Regions from separate parts of the Cytobacillus sp. genome, predicted to be linked through region 2. Evidence: riboswitches for the same ligand, from Rfam matches in the RefSeq annotation. Region 2 holds a riboswitch; the other holds the start of a gene.
The links. Region 2 has a riboswitch for cobalamin ahead of ACEQ1T_RS21480 (ABC transporter substrate-binding protein). Riboswitches for the same ligand answer to the same signal wherever they lie in the genome.

Region 1 (9,747 bases), on a different contig from region 2:
TTAATGAAACGGAATGCCGGGGAAATCATGGATATATTCGAAAAGGTAGCGCTAAATGCCGCTCACGCCTGCAACGAAGCCTATAAAGAAATCTGCAGTGAACGGAATGTATCTCCCATCGGAGAAGTGCGGGTGCTGCGTTATGAAGAACTGGAAAAGCATGCCGTTCGAAAATTTGGTGCAGATTTTGTTGCGGGCATCAAAGACTTGGTACAGAAAAAAGCGGAATGGGATGACCGGGAGAAATCTATCCGAATTGCTGATGCCTTAATCATTCAGTGCCAGGAGCTGACACCGGCAATCGTTCTGCTTTATGCACCGCCTTATTATCCGGCAGTCAATTCCTCTGAGGATAAGCTGGTCACAGAATGCATTGAATATGTAAAACAAAAAGGCTTTGAAAAGTTTGGACTCCCTGTTAACCAAGTTCATTATTTTAATGGAATTAGCGATTTAAGCTATGTCAATTATCAGGATACGGGTGACGGCTGGATCGTATTTAAAGAAAACACGCCGGTTTGGGGCAGCAGCTACAGCATTCCATTCGATGAAATGACACAGCTTCAGGCACCGGTACTAAACGTAGGCCCATTCGGAAAAGACGCTCACAAACGAACCGAACGCCTCCACATCAAAAGCGCCTTCGAAGAAGTACCTGCCCTTGTAGAAGGGATGGTCAAAATGCTGGCAAAAAAGGACCTAATGGTGTCAGGCGCAGCTAGTTGACAAAATGGTGATCTTGTCCATTCAACGTGGACAATTCGCGCAAGCCAAATGTGCCTGATGCCAATTTAATTAAGGGATGTGATCTAGATGGTAGAGCAAGAGGGTCAGAAGAATCAATTAAACCGGTCGATGAAGCGCCGTCATTTGTTTATGCTTTCTTTGGGAGGAGTAATCGGGACCGGATTGTTTTTAAATGCCGGCTACACGATCAATCAAGCGGGTGCAGGAGGGGCTTTAATCGGGTATTTATTCGGTGGAGTCATTTTGTATCTTGTCATGGTTTGCCTGGGGGAGCTTGCTGTGTACATGCCTGTTACGGGATCGTTCCAGACTTATGCCAGTAAATTCATTAGTCCTTCGGCTGGTTTCTCGTTAGGCTGGATGTATTTCATTGGTTCAGCCACAACAGCTGGAGTAGAATTTACGGCTGCCGGAATTTTGATGAAACGCTGGTTTCCGGATATCTCCGTATGGGTGTGGTGTGCCATATTCATCCTTCTTTTGTTCGCACTCAATGCCTTAACAACAAGAGGCTTTGCTGAAGCGGAATATTGGTTTTCCGGCATTAAAGTGGTAGCTGTGATCTTCTTTATTATTATTGGCTTCAGTGCCATCCTGGGCATTATACCACTGGCGGACAGGCCGGCGCCATACATGGAACATTTAGCTCCTAAAGGCCTTTTCCCTGCTGGAATTGCCATCGTGTTTGTAACGATGATGAATGTCATCTTTTCCTATCAGGGATCAGAATTAATCGGAATTGCGGCCGGTGAAAGCGAGGAGCCTCAAAAGAATATTCCTCGTGCGATTCGAAATGTCCTTTTTAGAATCATCATTTTTTATATTGCTTCTATTATTATATTATCCGCCATTTTTCCAACACAGGAGCTCGGGATATTAGAAAGCCCGTTTGTAACCTTAATGGACCTGGCTGGAATTCCATTTGCCCCTGATATCATGAATTTTGTTATCTTAACAGCTATTTTATCAGTAGGAAACTCTTGTATTTATGCTTCGACCCGCTTACTTTGGGCGATGGCCCATGATGGAATGGCACCAAGAGTTTTTGGAAAACTCTCAAAACGGAAGGTTCCGTTCACTGCTCTAGTATTCACCATGATATTTTCCCTTTTATCATTACTCACAAGCGTGTTTGCAGCTGAAACCGTGTTTGTATTATTAATGTCCATTGCTGGTATTTCTGTCACCATCTCATGGATGGGAATCGCGCTCTCTCAATTCATGTTCCGGCGTAAATATTTAAAAGCAGGCGGAAAGGCAGAGGATCTAAAATACAAAGTCCCATTCTACCCAATCATCCCGCTGATTTGTATTATATTCTGTGTCTCTATCCTGGTATTCCTGGCCTTTGACCCAACTCAGCTGGCAGGACTGCTTATCGGAATAGGATTCCTGCTTGTCAGCTATCTATTCTATTACTTCAAAAATCGGAAAACTGATAAAGTTAGTTCAAATAATGAAATAGGTGCATGAGAGCAATCGCAGACATTTGTATGTTTCGGTGTGACTATAAACCTGGATTAACCGGATGGCCATGATGGCTGTCCGGTTAATTAGAATTATAGAGGGATATTGTAGTTTTCATAATTACCTATTCGAATAAACACTTACTTTCAAACGAGTTGATTTCATAGCACTCATCTGATAATGAGAATTTGCTGTAAAAAGTAAATACCACATGTTCATTTGGCTAAAAAACATGTGGTATAACTTATTCCCATTAAATGCTTGAAATTAATTTGTCAAAAAGATAACAGAAATAACAATTAACCAGAAAATTATTATTGAGAAAACTTGTTGTTAAATACTTGAACAGCAGCCTCAGCAACCTGGATATCATGGGGAACTGTACTGCCGCTGACTCCCACGGCGCCTGCCACTTTTCCATCATTGACCAGAGGGATTCCTCCGCCAAAAACGACAAGGCGTCCATTGTTAGTTGTATTCAAACCATAAAGCTCAGCTGCAGGAACCGTTGCATCGGCTAAGTTTGCAGAAGGCATTTTTAAGGCAACTGACGTCCAGGCTTTATTTTGGGCAATTTCGATGCTGGCTAACCAGGCATTATCCATTCGGTGAACAGCAATTAGATTTCCACCCTCATCCACTACGGAGATAACCATGGAAACCCCAATTCTTTCTGCTTCTTCTTCAGCACCTGCAATAATTTGCTTAGCTAAATCTAATGTGATTTTGCTCATCTTAATGAACCTCCTAATCTTTTATGGTTAGATTACCGGGATCATTCACATACAGAATACTTTTTGCCTCAAAATTTGCTCACTCATATTTTTTAGTGAATGCTTCTGACAGACTTTATTTATTAAATATCCCGTGAGGGTCAATAACAAATTTCTTGGAAGCACCCTGATCAAATTCGGTATATGCTGCTGGTGCCTGGTCTAATGAAATCAACGTTGCATTTACAGCTTTGGCGATTTGTGCTTTTTCGTTTAGAATAGCCATCATTAAGTCACGGTGATAGTTCATAACGGGTGTTTGACCAGTCACAAAGGTATGTGCTTTTGCCCAGCCGAGCCCCAAACGGACCTTCAATGTTCCGCTTTTCGCATCGTTATCGATCGCCCCCGGATCACCAGTAACATATAGACCTGGTATACCCAGCCGTCCTCCGGCACGTGTTACTTCCATTATCGAGTTTAATACAGCTGCTGGAGCTTCACCTGCTCCAGCACCATGTCCGTGGGCTTCAAAGCCTACACAGTCAATTGCGCAATCCACTTCTGGAATTCCTAAAATTTGTTCAATTTGTTCCCCCAGATTTGGATGTTCTTTTAGGTTAACCGTTTCACAGCCGAAACTTCTGGCTTGGGCAAGTCGCTCGCTATTCAAGTCACCAACGATAACGACAGAGGCACCAAGAAGTTGAGCAGAATGGGCAGCAGCCAAGCCTACTGGTCCAGCTCCAGCAACATATACTGTAGAACCGGGCTTCACGCCAGCGCTTACCGCACCATGATAACCAGTTGGAAAGATATCGGAAAGCATCGTTAAGTCAAGAATTTTCTCCATGGCTTGTTCTTTATCTGGAAATTTCAGTAATTGGAAGTCTGCATAGGGTACCATTACATACTCGGATTGGCCTCCAACCCATCCGCCCATATCTACATAACCATAAGCGGATCCTGGACGATCCGGGTTAACATTCTCACAAATATGCGTGTTGCGTTCTTTACAACTGCGGCAGCGGCCACAAGCAATATTAAATGGAACGGATACAAGATCTCCTTTTTTGATAAATTCAACATCCCGTCCAACCTCAATGACTTCACCCGTGATCTCATGGCCGAGAACGAGTCCCTCAGGAGCAGTCGTCCGGCCGCGAACCATATGCTGATCGCTTCCGCAAATATTGGTCGTAATGACTTTTAGAATTACCCCATGTTCACACTTACGGCCGACATTTAAAGGATTTACTCCGGGTCCGTCTCTTAGGATCAAATCCGGATAGCTAATATCTTCCACGGCTACCCGTCCTGCACCCCTGTAGATTACTGCTCTGTTTCCTGCCATTCTTGCATCCTCCATTCTATTTAAATAGTGATTTGGTTATCGTATAGATAGAGTGTTTTTTAGGATGCTCCACCCTAATTTTATAAAAAACCAAAATCTCAATTTTCTCTATCTTGAATATATTCTAAAAAATAATCCTTTTTTATGGAAGAACGCACTTTTTTGTGAGAAGGTTACTAAAAGGATACTTTTAGACTGCAGGGAAGTGGAGGGAATTTTATGGATGACTTGCGGAGCGAAGTGAGGAAGAAAATTGAAAATAGAGAATTTAATTGTGAAAAAGAATTGACATTATCCCTTATTAGCGGCAAGTGGAAAATAACGATTATATACTATTTAGGAACTGACGGGACTTTACGATTCAGTGAAATTAAGCGTCTGTTTCCAAAAATCACCCACAAGGTATTGACAACTCAGATTAGAGAATTAGAGGAAGATGGGATTGTTCATCGGAAAGTTTTCCCGGAAGTCCCGCCTAGAGTGGAATATTCATTAACAGAATTAGGGCAAAGCTTAATGCCGGTTATTTTAATGATGTACGATTGGGGGAAGGAAAATATAAAAACCTTCATAAAATAGGTTGACAATGTATGGATTTATTTAAGAGATGCTGACTTTGTGACGTCCTATACAGAGCAGGTATAACGCAGTTTAATATTGTTGAGAGGATAAAAAAGTTATGTTTCAGATTTTCAATATAGCTCCAATACTATGCTTTATTTGAAAGAGGGATATTATGATTCCAGGTTCATGGAGAGCGTTAGGATGGATTGGATTAGCTGAATTATGCGCATTAAGCTTGTGGTTTAGTGCTTCTGTTATAGCCCCTGAACTGATTCAAGTATGGAATCTTAGCTCCAGCTCAGAAGCATGGCTGTCTGCTTCTGTCCCAATTGGCTTTGTAATGGGTGCATTAGTTAGTTCATATTTTGGGATAGCAGATCGTTTTAATCCCCGAAAGGTTCTTGCCGTTTCAGCGTTTCTGGGTGCGCTATTGAATGCCTTGCTTTTATTGGCAGATCAGGCTTTTTTCGGTATTATGCTTAGGATATTAACCGGTGTATCACTCGCTGGTGTATACCCGACAGCTGTTAAAATATTATCTCAATGGTTTCCGAAAAAACGCGGGCTTGCTGTTGGTATCTTAATAGCCGCCTTAACTCTAGGGTCCTCTTTGCCACATTTTATTGTTATATTCTCTTCTTCTTTAAATTGGCAATTAGTGATTATTTGCAGTTCAATATTGGCTCTCCTGGCAGCTGTAATTGTCAATTGGGTTTTAACAGATGCTCCAGTAACAACGAAAAAACTACCTTTCTCTTTTAAATTAATAAAAAAGGTAGTTTCGAATAAACCAGTAATGCTTGCGAACTACGGTTATTTTGGGCATATGTGGGAATTGTATGCGATGTGGACGTGGATTCCTATCTTTTTGACTGCTAGTTTTACAAGCTATTCTCCAGGGATTCCTCCCTGGTTCATTGCATTGTCCTCTTTTATTATTATCGGAATTGCAGGGGGGATTGGCTGTGTAGCAGGCGGGCTAGTCTCAGATAAAATTGGAAGAGCAAATCTAACGATTATTTCTATGTGTATCAGTGCCATTTGCTGTATCTTGATTGGCTTTACTTTTGGTCAATATATTTGGTTAACTCTACTCCTTTCTATCATTTGGGGAATGTCTGTCATCGCTGATTCTGCACAGTTTTCTGCCGCAGTTTCAGAAGTTGCAGAAGTTGAGTATGTAGGAACAGCCCTGACTTTTCAAATGTGCATTGGTTTCCTGATCACTATATTTTCTATAAATTTAATCCCTATTATACAGAGGTTAGTTGGCTGGGAATGGGTCTTTGCCTGTTTAGCGGTTGGACCAATTCTTGGCATTGTATCTATGGTCCAGTATAAACGGCATGATTTTAATAATGTCAAAGGGACAATCGGTCATTTTAAATAAATTAAACAACATCTATTTGGTCTAACTTTGTGAATTATATCCCAGCAAAAATTAACTCCTGAATAGCAGATATAAGTTCTTTTTACCAATTCCTATATCTAAAAGTCAAAGGCATTAACATAGCATTTAAAAAATTAAGAAAAAAATAATATGTCAAATTTGGTCATTATATGTTATATTAGTAAAAAATTAATATATCAATTTGAATAAGTGCTCACTATTGGTGAGGTAAAAGGGAAACCAGTGAAAGTCTGGTACAGCCCCCGCTACTGTAAGAGCTGATGAAATTACAATGCCACTGAGAAATCGGGAAGGTGTAAGAGTAAGAAGAAGCTTAAGTCAGGAAACCTGCTTATTTAAACGACACTTGCTTTTCGGAGGGAGAAGTATAGGCGGGACAATTATGATCAATTGTTTTTGAGTTTCAGTATGCTAATTTTTATACTGTCATTTCATATGCCTGTATTCCTTTGAAAAGGAGTGCAGGCATTTTTTATTTGGCAAGAAGCATTGAACTTTGAGAATGGTCTGGCGCAGAGTTCCTGCTCGAGCAGTACGGCAGCAGGCAAGGCGCATGTGCATTTCTTAATTGGAGGCTAGTCTATGAAGAAGGGAAAAATCTTTGTTGTCGGCTTTGGTCCGGGCGATCGTGAGCATATAACCAAACGGGCTGTGGATGCGCTGCAGCAGAGTGATTGCATTATTGGCTACAAAACATACGTTGATCTGATCATGCCATTCGTAACAGCAAGTTCCATTGTCAGCACAGGGATGACTGAAGAGGTATCCCGTGCGCAGGATGCAGTGAAACGGGCGGAAGCCGGCCAAATTGTTTCCGTGATTTCGAGCGGTGATTCGGGTGTATACGGCATGGCCGGCCTAGTGTATGAAGTGCTGATCGAAATGGGCTGGAAGGAAGAAGAAGGAATCGAAGTGGAAATTGTTCCTGGCATCTCTGCAATTAATTCATGTGCGAGCTTACTGGGTGCACCTGTCATGCATGACTCCTGCACCATCAGTCTGAGCGATCATTTAACACCCTGGACGGTGATCGAAAAGCGCATTGAAGCAGCCGGGATGGCGGATTTTGTCATTGCTTTATATAACCCGAAAAGCGGCAGAAGGACACGCCAGATTGTCGAGGCACAAAGGATTCTATTAAAATATCGTTCTCCTGATACACCAGTGGGGCTGGTGAAAAGTGCTTACCGTGAAAATCAGAATGTCATTCTGACGACACTGGCGGAAATGCTTGATCACGATATAGGCATGCTGACAACAGTTGTGATCGGGAATTCCTCCACTTTCTTTTATGACAACAAAATCATTACGCCGAGAGGCTATCAGCGCAAGTACACGCTTGGGGAAGAGAAGCAAACCTTAAAGCCGCATCAGCGTTTAAAAAAGGAAGCGGAGCCATGGGCATTAAATCAGGAAACCGGGGAAGCCCAGGCCGGCTACGAGCAGATTGAAAGCAAAAAACAAGCAGACAGCTCACTGGATATGGCTTTTAAGGCATTATCGATGGTGACGAAATCGGAGATTGACCAAACACATTTGGTGCAGCAGCCAATCGAAGATATTTTTGAATTTGCGGTTTCGCCTGGGGTTGCCAATAAATTTATTACAGCTGACCAAATGCGTGTACTGGCAGAAGCTGTTGGCGAGAAAGGCACCATGGAATATACACCGGATCACCGATTCTTAATCAAGCTTCCAACCGGGCGGCCACAGTCGATTGTGGAAAAACTCAAACAGCACGATCTGACAGTCATGCCGGTGGGTGATGTTCTAAATGTAAAAGCGTGCGATTTTTGCTACGGGGAGAAGGCAGAATCCATTCCGTATGCAGAGGAAATTGCAGCTGAACTCGGAGGCTTAAAGCTTCCAAAGGAACTGCATATTGGCTTTAATGGCTGCGGTATGGCCTGTTATCGGGCCGTATTTGATGATATCGGCATTGTTTACCGAAAGAAGAAGTTTGATTTATTTATCGGGGCAAAGCCGGTTGGCCGGACCGCCCATGCTGCCCAGCCGGTGGCAGAGGGAATTGAGCCCGATCAGCTGGTGCCGTTATTAAAGGAGATTATCGAAGAATACAAGGAAAATGCGCATCCAAATGAACGGCTTTTTAAATATTTTAAGCGCGTGAAAAAAATTCAGTATTTTACCTATCAGGATATGAGCTCCAGGATCGAAGTAGAGCCGGCTCCATGCGGGGATTAGGAGGATCTCATGATTTTATTTTTAGCAGGCACAAGTGATGCGAGAGCATTAGCCATTCAATTGAAAAATCAAGGTTTTCCTTTATTGGCAACCGTTGTTACAGAATCGGCAGCGGACAGCTTGAAAGCTGAAGGCATTTCTTATAAAGTGGGGCGGCTGTCTGAAAATGACATGATTGAATTAATTCAGATGCAGGAGATGACCACTGTAATTGATGCCAGTCATCCCTATGCGGAAGAAGCATCAAAAACGGCCATGTCAGCAGCTAAAGCTTGCAGCATTCCTTACATACGTTACGAAAGGCCAAATGAACAGTTTGCCTCACCGCTCATCACTGAAGCTGAAAGCTATGAGGAAGCAGCAAAATTGGCTCAATCGCATAAAGGGACAATCATGCTGACAACCGGCAGCAAAACGCTCGAAATCTTCACAAAATATCTGATGCGGGATGAGATCCGGCTTGTTTGCAGGATGCTTCCAAACATGGGAAACATGGAAAAATGCCAAAAGCTTGGCGTTAAACAAAAGGACATTATTGCGATCCAGGGACCTTTTTCCGAATCATTAAACAAAGCTCTTTGTGAGCAGTATGAAGTGACCCTGATGATTACAAAAGAAAGCGGCAAAGTGGGATCGGTGGATGAAAAAATGACCGCTGCCCTGGAATTGGGGATTCCTGTTATTTTGATTAAGCGGCCGCCGCTTGTATATGAAAACTTCTGCACTTCTTTTGAAGAAGTGACTCAAAAATTGGGAGGACTTTACACATGGCAAACATGAACTTTAATACCACATTTGTACCATTAACGGTAGATCCGGATAAAATTTATGACCACAGCTTCGCGATTATTAAAGAGGAGATGGGCGAGCATCCATTTACAGATGAGCAGTGGCTGGTGGTTAGGCGCGTCATCCATGCCTCGGCTGATTTCGAGCTGGGGCGCAGCATGATTTTTACTTCAGATGCCATTGAAGCAGGGGTTCAATCGATTTTAGCTGGCCGTCATGTCGTGGCAGATGTACAGATGATTGAAAGCGGGTCAGGACGCAAGCGATTCCAAAAGCATGGCGGGGACCTGCATTGTTATATTGCGGATGAAGATGTTTCTAAAGAAGCAAAGGCCCAGGGAACAACACGTGCGATCATTTCCATGCAAAAAGCAACGAGTCTGCATCAAGGAGGAATCTATGCCATCGGCAATGCGCCAACAGCGCTCCTGGAATTGATTCGTTTAGTGAAAGAAGGGCTCGCCAAACCTGACTTGATTATTGGCATGCCAGTCGGC
Region 2 (9,747 bases):
CCGGGTCAAGCCAGGAATAAATTCTGCTGAACTGATAGGGGTCTATCCCAAGGTACTTCTCCAAAATCTCTGGTGCTATGATGACCAGATAAAGCACCGTTCCCGCGAAGGCGCCAAGGATCCCATAAATCGGAACAAGGATTTTCCAGGTGATTCCGGAAACCAGGATGATTCCTGTTAAAATGGCGATGATGACAAGGGCGGTACCCAGGTCTTCAATAATGATCAATCCTAATGGAGGCAATGTGGCTGCCCCTAATTTGATTAGAAGGAAAAAGTCAGTTCCTGCAGTCTTTGCCTGATATTTTAGATGGTGGTCAGCGATGATTTTGCTGAGGGCAATAATAAGGAATACCTTAACAAACTCTGAGGGCTGCACAGAACCAAGTCCAGGAATGATATACCACAATGTAGCCCCTTTGCGTTCTGGTGCAATGCTTTCCGGTGCAATGAATAACCCGACAAGCAATAGGATGCCTAAACCATACAGCAGCCAGGTAAGCCTTCTGATTTGCTCGCTGTCAAAATACATGACAATTGCCACAATGATAGCTCCAACAACATAATTTTTTATTTGTGAGACGACAAAATTCCCTTCATATTGATTGGAGGATTGTCCGCTGTAAATAGCGATGCAGCTGATGAGGAAAAATAGCAGCAGAAGAAAGCATAATGTCCAATCGAATCGGTCTGAGAATCTATTATTCTGGTTCATTTGTATACACCTGGTTTCTTTACCTTTTTACATTTTTATCCTAACAAAGAAAAATAACCCTTACAATGGAGAACAGATTACATTTTTTCTCTGCATGTAGTTAGACGAATGAATCAGCACGATGGTTTCCTGTATTTTCAAAAAAACGGGCATGCTGCAATTTAAAATTTTTTCTCATCGGCAAATATATTTTCAGCTTTTTTTGCTACAATAAGAGAATAAAATACTGGATGTTTAACAGGCAGTTTCAAAGGAAGCTGTCTTTTTACTAATTTGTGAAGGTGCTTGTGCTATTCTTATCTGTCTAGCCCAGTGCTTTTCTTTGAAAACACCACTTTGGGTAACGGTTCGGAGGTTTCGTCATTGAAAAGAAGGAATCATGCAATTCGTGATCTCATCTACATCCATCTTAATGAACAGGATCAGTATGTGATGACTTATGGAATTGAGTTTGCAGAGTTTGCCCAAACTCTTTCAGATTCTATTAATAATCTGCTGCTGTTAAAGCATCGTTTTGAACATGGGGACTTTAATACCCATACGATGTTCGATTATGTGTCAAGGGACAAGCTGGGCAGGCTGGTTGAGGATGATGTATACGGCTATGGCGATTTTTGCTGGATCGACTTCGAGGAAGAGGAAGCGGTGAATGAGCTTCCCGGCCAGACAATTGCTGAGCTTCTTTATCTTGGTCATGTCAAGGAACATCTTAAGCCGCCTTTTTACAATTATCTGAGCAATCGCTTTGTGTACCTTGCCCATGATGATGGCTGGTTTAACCGCACATATTATCGCGATCTGAACGATTTTTACCGGATGCTTGGAGAAGTAATCCCCGGTAAAATGGGACAGATGAAAGTCGAAAAAACGCTCCTTGGCATTAAAAAGAAAAAGACGTATCCTCCAATTACCAGAGATGTCCTGCTTTCCTTAAAGCCTCTTATGAAAGAAGGAGCGGTCCTTTCCATTAAGGATATCGAACAGAATCGGGTCCGGATAGAAATTCCTATTTGGATCATTGGTGATTTTGCGAATATGGATGATATGTATGATGAGTATGAAGCCATTGTGAAAGAGCCATGTGAGGCTAAGATTGTGTTCGATAAGAAAACAAGAGAATGGAAAATATACTCGCGTTAGAATTCTGAACTTTTTTACAACATTCAGCAAATTTCTCTTACTTTTTCTGCGGGATGGTGTATAATCGGAGATAGAAAATTTTATATCCGCATAGAACAGGTGTCTTCTCAAAAGAGCTTTAAAACAGGCTCTTTTGAAGACTTAATAGGGAAGCTGGTGAAAGTCCAGCGCGGTCCCGCCACTGTAAATGGAAGCTGTCTGCAAATCCACTGTACAGGAATGTATGGGAAGGAGCAGAACGCATTGACCATGAGCCAGGAGACCTGCCTGATTCTTAGCACCCATAAACCTACGAGGATAGGGAGGTGTTTGGTCCGGCCATCCCTTTTGCACTGATTGATAAATGACCATACCAACATCTCCTTGCCGTTCGAGGGGATGTTTTTTTATTTTATAGGTGGTGACAGGCACCGCCCGAATTTTGTCGAAAGTTCTAGGAGGATTGCTGAGTATGAAAAAGTTTTATGCATTTTTATTAACGTTGCTTCTGGCTGCAGGAGTGCTTGCAGGCTGCGGCGAGAGTGCTGAACAGCCTAAAGAAGAGAACAAGGTTGAGGAAGGGCAGAATGCCGGCGGGGAAGAAGCTGCTTTTCCTGTAACAATAAAGGATGCTCTTGATAATGAAATAACCATTGAATCCAAGCCTGAAAGAATCGTGTCCATGATTCCAAGCAACACCGAAATTGCTTTTGAATTGGGGCTTGGAGAAGAAGTTGTCGGTGTCTCCGATTTTGATAATTACCCGCCCGAAGCCACAGAAAAAGAAAAGATTGGCGGCATGGAATTTAATGTAGAGAAAATTATTTCTTTAAATCCGGATCTTGTCCTTGCTCATGCTTCAAGCGCACATAATTCCGAAGCTGGTCTTCAGCAATTAAGGGATGCAGGTGTGACCGTCCTTGTTGTCAATGATGCGAAGAGCTTTGATCAGGTTTTTGAATCCATTGAAATGGTTGGAACCGCAGCGGGAGAGAAAGATAAAGCAGAGCAGCTTGTTTCAGACATGAAAAGCAAGCTCGAGGAAATCAAAACAAAAGCTCAGGGCATAAAAGAAGAAGACCGTAAATCCGTATTCGTGGAAGTTTCACCTGCTCCTGAAATCTATACAGCAGGTACAAAAACATTTATGGACGAAATGCTAAGTGCCATCAATGCAGAAAATATCATTACGGAAGAAGGATGGCCAAAAATGGATCCGGAAGCGATTATCGAACGGAATCCGGATGTAATCATCACAACTCATGGCTATTACACTGAAGATGCTGTCGGCAATGTAATGGGCAGGGATGGCTGGCAGGATATAACCGCAGTGAAAAATAAGCAGGTTGCCGATGTTGATTCCGATATGGTAACCCGCTCTGGCCCTCGTATTATTGAAGGAGTCGAGGAACTTGCAAAAGCAGTATATCCGGACGTATTTAAATAATAAATTTTTAGCTTATATAACAGCAGCGGCTTTCCTGCTTTTTGCCATGCTGATGGGGATATCAATTGGAACAGTGTCTGTTCACCCCATGACGATTATCAGAGTAATAAGCGCTGAGCTATTTCCTTTTATTTCGTTGGAAAACACGGATGCTATGCATTCAAATATCATTATGAATATTCGCCTGCCGCGCGTATTGCTGGCTGGCCTAGTAGGGGCGTCTCTTGCAATTGCGGGAGCCGCCTTTCAAGGTTTATTAAGAAATCCGCTGGCAGATCCATATACAATTGGGGTTTCGTCCGGGGCTTCACTCGGTGCTGTTTTAACATTATTCTTAGGCTTATCCATTCCGTTTGCAGGAATGTTTACGCTGCCGTTATTCAGCATTTTGTTTTCCTTTTTAACCATTTTTGCCGTTCTGCTATTTGCCAGAAAGATTGAAAGATCCATGAAAGTGGAAACGATTATTTTAACAGGCATTATCTTCAGTTCTTTTCTTGGCGCTCTAATTTCCCTAATGATAGCCCTTACTGGAGAGGAGCTTAGACAGATTATTGGCTGGCTTCTTGGCAGTGTATCCATGAGAGGCTGGGCGTATATTAACATTATCCTTCCGTTTTTTGTAATAGGTGCCATCCTTCTGTTAGTGAACAGTAAAGAGCTGAATGCCATGAGCTTCGGAGAGGAAAAGGCCCAGCATATAGGGGTGGACGTTCAGAAGAGAAAGATGATGGTCCTGGTAGCTGGCTCCGTCTTAACGGGTGCGGCTGTAGCTGTGTCTGGAACGATAGGGTTTGTCGGGCTAGTGATCCCTCATCTGACCAGGCTGTTATGGGGACCGGATCATAGGCACCTATTGCCGCTATCGATTCTTATGGGTGCAGGTTTTCTTATTATTGCCGATCTGGTTTCACGGACAATCATTGCACCTACCGAGCTTCCAATCGGTGTGATTACAGCGATCATCGGTGCACCTGCGTTTGCCATTATTTTAATTAAAAGAAAGAATAAACTTTGAACTTCGATTACTGTCCAGTATAAGCGTCCACCCATTCAAGGGGATGGCTTCCGGGATTTTCTTCGCTGGAACAAACGTTTCTGCTTGTTCTGAAGGCATATCTTAGTTCAGAAAGAAGTGGTTAATCATGCTTAGCGTTCATCAGGTTACTGGCGGATATGCCGGTACACCGGTTGTGAAAAATATCAGCTTTGAAGTAGAAAAAGGGGAGCTTTTCGGAATATTGGGGCCGAATGGAAGCGGCAAGACCACGATTCTAAAGATGCTGAGCGGAATTCTGCCTCATAAGTCAGGAGATATACTGATCAAAGGAAAGAACCTTTCACAGTATACACCGAAAGAGCTTGCAAAAATTATTGCTGTTCTGCCGCAGCACTCCTCTCAGGCCTTTTCTTATACCGTAAAAGAAACGGTTTCTCTCGGGCGGTATGCCCATCAAAAGGGGTGGTTCCAGAGCTGGTCCGGCAAAGATGAAGAAGCGGTCAATCGGGTCATGGAGCAGACAGGCATTTCCCATTTTCGGGATTATGATATACAGCAATTATCCGGCGGCGAAAGACAAAGGGTGTTTTTAGCCCAGGCCCTTGCCCAGGAGCCGGAAATATTATTGCTGGATGAGCCGACTAACCATCTTGATTTATCCTATCAAAAAGAATTGCTTGATCTCCTTTCTGTATGGTCAAAGGACTGCGGGCTGACGGTCATTTCCATTTTTCATGATTTGAATTTGGCTGGCCTGTATTGTGACCGCCTATTGCTGCTGGAGAATGGCGAAGTCAATATTAACCACATACCCAATGAGGTTTTAAAAGAAAGCAGAATACGCGAGGTCTATAGGACGAAGATTGAGAAGCTTCCGCATCCAAGAGTCCCGGCCCCTCAGATGGTGCTGGTGCCCCAGCGCTCTCAGGCGGAAAGTCAATCAGTGAATCGAATTGATCAATCCAGTCTTGAGGTAAAGGACGACTTACTTGTCATTTGTTCCCCATTTCCGCTGAAAACCATGTCATCAGGTGTAACCGGATCTGGCACCGGCTGGAATCGCATATTTCTAAACCGGCATGTGAGCAAGAATTATGATTGCAGTGATCATCGGGCGGAGATGGCGGATTTTGTCCGGGAGATTGGCTTTGAACCCGGGGAAACCGTGGGGATGATGACCGCTGTATATGTTGAAGATCATAGCAGTAAATTTTATGAAGAGGGAACCTTTTCTGTGTATGTGGTCGTGACAGCAGGTGTCGGCAATGCTGTTGATGCCTCGAAAAGTGAAGCACATTCTTATCATCTGACTCCGGGTACAATCAATACATGGATTTTCGTTAATGGCAATCTGACAGAGGAATCCTTTATCCAATGCATTATGACTGCAACCGAGGCAAAGACAAGAGCCTTATATGATCAGAAAGTAAAGGATGCAGTCACAGGGACGATTGCGACCGGAACATCGACAGACAGTATTATGATTGCGGCCACACAGCAGGGAGAAAACCTCGAGTATGCGGGTACCATTACACCGCTAGGCAAAGTGATCGGAAAAGGTGTCTACGAATGTACTGTAGAGGCGATAAAAAAATCGCAAAGAAGGATAAAGAGATGATTTTAAATCACCTGCTTGCCCTATCCTTTGCCTGCATAATAGATAAGCTGATAGGAGACCCGCCAAACTGGCCGCATCCGGTCAGATGGATGGGTGCCCTGATACATAAACTTGAACAAGGCCTTAATAAAGGGCGTTTTAGAAAATTAAATGGGATTATCATGCTTTTTATAGTCCTGCTGGCTGCAGGAGGAATAACTTTTTTAATCATCCGCCTCTTCTATGGAATTCACCCGATTGCCGGCATTCTGGCAGAGGGCATTTTTATCTTCACAGCCATTGCACAAAAGAGTTTAAAAGATGCAGCACTGGAGGTGTATGAGCCTCTGGCAGAAGGAGATATGGAAGAAGCAAGACTGAAGCTTTCATACATTGTCGGCAGGGATACAGATCGATTGGATGAGCCAGGCATTGTCAGGGCTGCCGTGGAGACAGTGGCTGAAAACACCAGTGATGGCATTACAGCTCCATTATTCTGGGCCTTGATTGGAGGTGCTCCAATGGCCCTTATCTACAGGGCCATTAATACATGCGATTCAATGGTTGGCCATAGAAATGATAGATATATGAATTTTGGATGGGCATCCGCCAAAGTGGATGATATCGCGAACTGGATCCCGAGCCGGCTGACATCGGTTTGCATCATGCTTACACAAAACCCGGGGCATTCTTCATATGGGGAAGTATGGAGAGTTCTATTAAGAGATGCACCAAAGCACCCGAGCCCAAATAGCGGCTGGGGCGAAGCAGCTGTTGCAGCCCTTCTGGGGGTTCAGCTTGGAGGAATCAATTTTTATAAGGGTGTAATCTCAAACCGTGCAACGATGGGAAAGCCGATGGTGCAGCTTGAAAAAGAACATATCATAAAAACCATTTCGATTATGAACAAGACGGTTTTCTTATTCTTGCTTTTATTATGGACAGGAGGGATGCTCCTTGATTTGGCCTTCACATGGATCTAACCCGCAATATTTATATAAAGCAATCGATAAACCAATGCCCGAGGAGCGAATTGATTTCAGTGCCAATATCAATCCCCTTGGCCCTCCCCGCGAATTAAAAGAAGGATGGGGAAACTTATTTCAATTTATTAGCGATTATCCGGATCCCCATTCTACTCTATTAAAAAGCAAATTGGCGGCTGCAGAGGGAATAAAAGAAACACAGATTTTGGTGGGAAATGGAGGCGCCGAGCTAATCACCCTGATTGGCCGGATGATAGCCGGAAAAAGGGTGCTGATTATTCAGCCGGCTTTTTCGGAATATGAAGAGGCCTGCCGCGTGAATCATTGTAAAGTCTCCTATCATCAGCTGGAGCCTGGGGCCTGGAATCTCAATATAGAAGCGCTATCTGAAAAGCTAAGAGCCGCTGATGTTGTTTTCTTCTGTAACCCGAATAATCCGACAGGTATTTTTTACCCATCTTCCATTGTGAAGGAATTGATTGAGAAGTGTCATATCCACAGCTGCCTGCTTATTATGGATGAAGCTTTTTATGACTTTGCCTGCGACTATCAATCTATTGTTCCTTTCATAGGAAAGGATTCGAATGTTGTGGTGCTGCGCTCCATGACAAAGATGTTTTCTATACCGGGCCTGCGCCTTGGATACATGATGGGAAGTGAGGGGTTAATTGAAAGAGCGAATGCTCTGAAACCGCACTGGAGCGTAAATGCTCTTGCTTTAAAAGCAGGAGAATGGTGTCTGGACAGCAAAGAGCATGTCAGGCTGACAAAGAATTTGATACGGCAGGAGAGAGAGCGGCTGGTTCAATTTTATCAGCAATTTGATTTTGAGGTTTCTCCTTCTTCAGTTAATTTCTATTTGTTAAGAGATCCGAAACTTGATATGCAGCTGCCTCTCTTTCAATTTTTGCTTGAGAAAGGAATTATCCCAAGGCACACAATGAATTTCCTTGGCCTGGAAGGAAGATGGCTGCGCTTTGCGATTAAAGGGCCGAAAGACAATGATGTGCTGATGGAGGCGATGCGGCAATGGCGGGAGGATCGCTGATTTTTATCTCCGGTGGAGTGCGGAGCGGAAAGAGCTCCTTTGCAGAGAGGACTGCTGCGGGGCTGGCAATGAAGTCGGAAGGAAAGCTTCATTATATTGCTGCAGGAAAAGCATACGATCCCGAGATGGAGGCACGGATTCAGAGGCACCAGGATTACCGCGAAAAGAGCGGTTTGAGCTGGACAACCTGGGAGAAGCCTTCCGAACTTGAAGAGATCTCGGGAAACTTTAATAATCAGGATATTGTTCTTTTCGATTGCTTGACTACTCTCTTGAATAATGAACTTTTTAGAGCGGAAGACGATTGGCGGAACAGAGAATTCCAGGAAAGTCTGTCATTTGATATTCTCAGGGCCATCACTGAAATCCGTAAAAATTGCAGGTACTTGATCGTTGTCAGCAACGAAGTCTTGAATGAGCCAATTGGCAAAAATGAACTGGTGATTACCTATTCAAAAATACTTGGGACGCTTCACAGGAATATAGTAGGTATGGCTGATGAAGCCTATCTTGTTGAAGCTGGCATCCCCATACAAATGAAAGGGGAACCGGAATGAAAGGAATAATGATTCAGGGGACTTCATCCGATGCCGGCAAAAGCCTGATTGCTACGGCTCTTTGCCGGGCCTTCTCCAATGAAGGTTTCCGCACGGCTCCTTTTAAATCCCAGAATATGTCTAATAATTCATACGTGACAAAGGATGGAAATGAAATCGGCAGGGCACAGGGCATTCAGGCTGAAGCGGCAAGAACTGAAGCTGCTGTCTGGATGAATCCCATTCTCCTTAAGCCGCAATCCGCTCAGAATGCGGAGGTCATTCTCCTTGGAAAAGCAGTCAATTCCCTATCAGGAAGAAGCTATCGGGAAACCTATTATGAAAAGGGACTGGAGACCATCAGAGAGGCACTGAGCCTGCTTGATGCTCAATACGAGCTGCTTGTGATAGAGGGTGCTGGCAGCCCTGTTGAAATTAATTTAAAAGATAAAGAGCTTGTGAATATGAAAGTCGCCGAAATGGCGGATGTGCCGGTCATCCTGGTTGCTGATATTGACAGGGGCGGTGTTTTTGCCAGCATTGTTGGAACCCTGGAGCTTTTCACCAAACAGGAAAGGCAGCGGGTTGCGGGCATTATTATTAATAAATTCCGCGGAGATATCACGCTGTTTGAGGATGGCATCCGCTGGATTGAGGAAAAGACGGGCATCCCTGTCCTTGGCGTTCTGCCTTACTTGGATAACCATATGATCGATGCAGAGGATTCCCTATCCATTCAGTTTGCTGCTCCAAGAGCTGGAGGAGGTATTCTGGATATTGCAGTGCTGCGGCCGCCATTTATTTCAAACTTTAGTGACATCGATCCGTTTTACTATGAAGATGACGTTAACATTAGATGGGTAAGACATCTATCAGAGGCTGGCTCGCCTGATGCGGTGATCATTCCCGGCACAAAGAGCACGATTCGCGATTTGCGCTATTTCAAGGAAAAAGGTCTGGCGGACTGGATTGTGCGCTATGCTGCCGATGGAGGTTCTATTGCCGGCATTTGCGGAGGATACCAGATGCTCGGCAGGAGATTAATCGATATGGCGGGTTCTGATACCGGTAATCCTAATGAAAAGGAAAAAGGCTTGAATTTAATACCGGCAGATACCATTTTTCATGAACGCAAGAAGACCGTGCAGGTGAAGGGCAGTCTGCATTCAAGTATGAACGTTCCCGTAAAAGAAATCTTGGATGGATATGAAATACATTTAGGTGAAACATTTCTTGAAAAAGACTTTGAAGGCAATCGCCTTCTTCTGCTTCAAAATGGCGAAGAAGATGGATTCTATG

Region 1: another riboswitch for cobalamin. It lies ahead of cobJ (precorrin-3B C(17)-methyltransferase); the one in region 2 lies ahead of ACEQ1T_RS21480 (ABC transporter substrate-binding protein).

Annotation. Positions count from the first base shown of each region.
Region 1 covers NZ_CAXQGS010000049.1:90,125-99,871, forward strand. The annotation lists gene ACEQ1T_RS08235 (M20 family metallopeptidase) at 1-726, shown strand, start outside; gene ACEQ1T_RS08240 (amino acid permease) at 814-2,220, shown strand; gene ACEQ1T_RS08245 (heme-binding protein) at 2,529-2,948, opposite strand; gene fdhA (formaldehyde dehydrogenase, glutathione-independent) at 3,064-4,281, opposite strand; gene ACEQ1T_RS08255 (helix-turn-helix domain-containing protein) at 4,501-4,860, shown strand; gene ACEQ1T_RS08260 (MFS transporter) at 5,018-6,235, shown strand; cobalamin riboswitch at 6,427-6,606, shown strand; gene cobJ (precorrin-3B C(17)-methyltransferase) at 6,839-8,461, shown strand; gene cobK (precorrin-6A reductase) at 8,471-9,241, shown strand; gene ACEQ1T_RS08275 (precorrin-8X methylmutase) at 9,229-9,747, shown strand, end outside.
Region 2 covers NZ_CAXQGS010000127.1:27,730-37,476, reverse strand. The annotation lists gene ACEQ1T_RS21490 (FtsW/RodA/SpoVE family cell cycle protein) at 1-715, opposite strand, end outside; gene ACEQ1T_RS21485 (hypothetical protein) at 1,079-1,855, shown strand; cobalamin riboswitch at 1,936-2,141, shown strand; gene ACEQ1T_RS21480 (ABC transporter substrate-binding protein) at 2,307-3,281, shown strand; gene ACEQ1T_RS21475 (FecCD family ABC transporter permease) at 3,247-4,299, shown strand; gene ACEQ1T_RS21470 (adenosylcobinamide amidohydrolase) at 4,427-5,899, shown strand; gene cbiB (adenosylcobinamide-phosphate synthase CbiB) at 5,896-6,861, shown strand; gene cobD (threonine-phosphate decarboxylase CobD) at 6,836-7,912, shown strand; gene ACEQ1T_RS21455 (bifunctional adenosylcobinamide kinase/adenosylcobinamide-phosphate guanylyltransferase) at 7,894-8,469, shown strand; gene ACEQ1T_RS21450 (cobyric acid synthase) at 8,466-9,747, shown strand, end outside.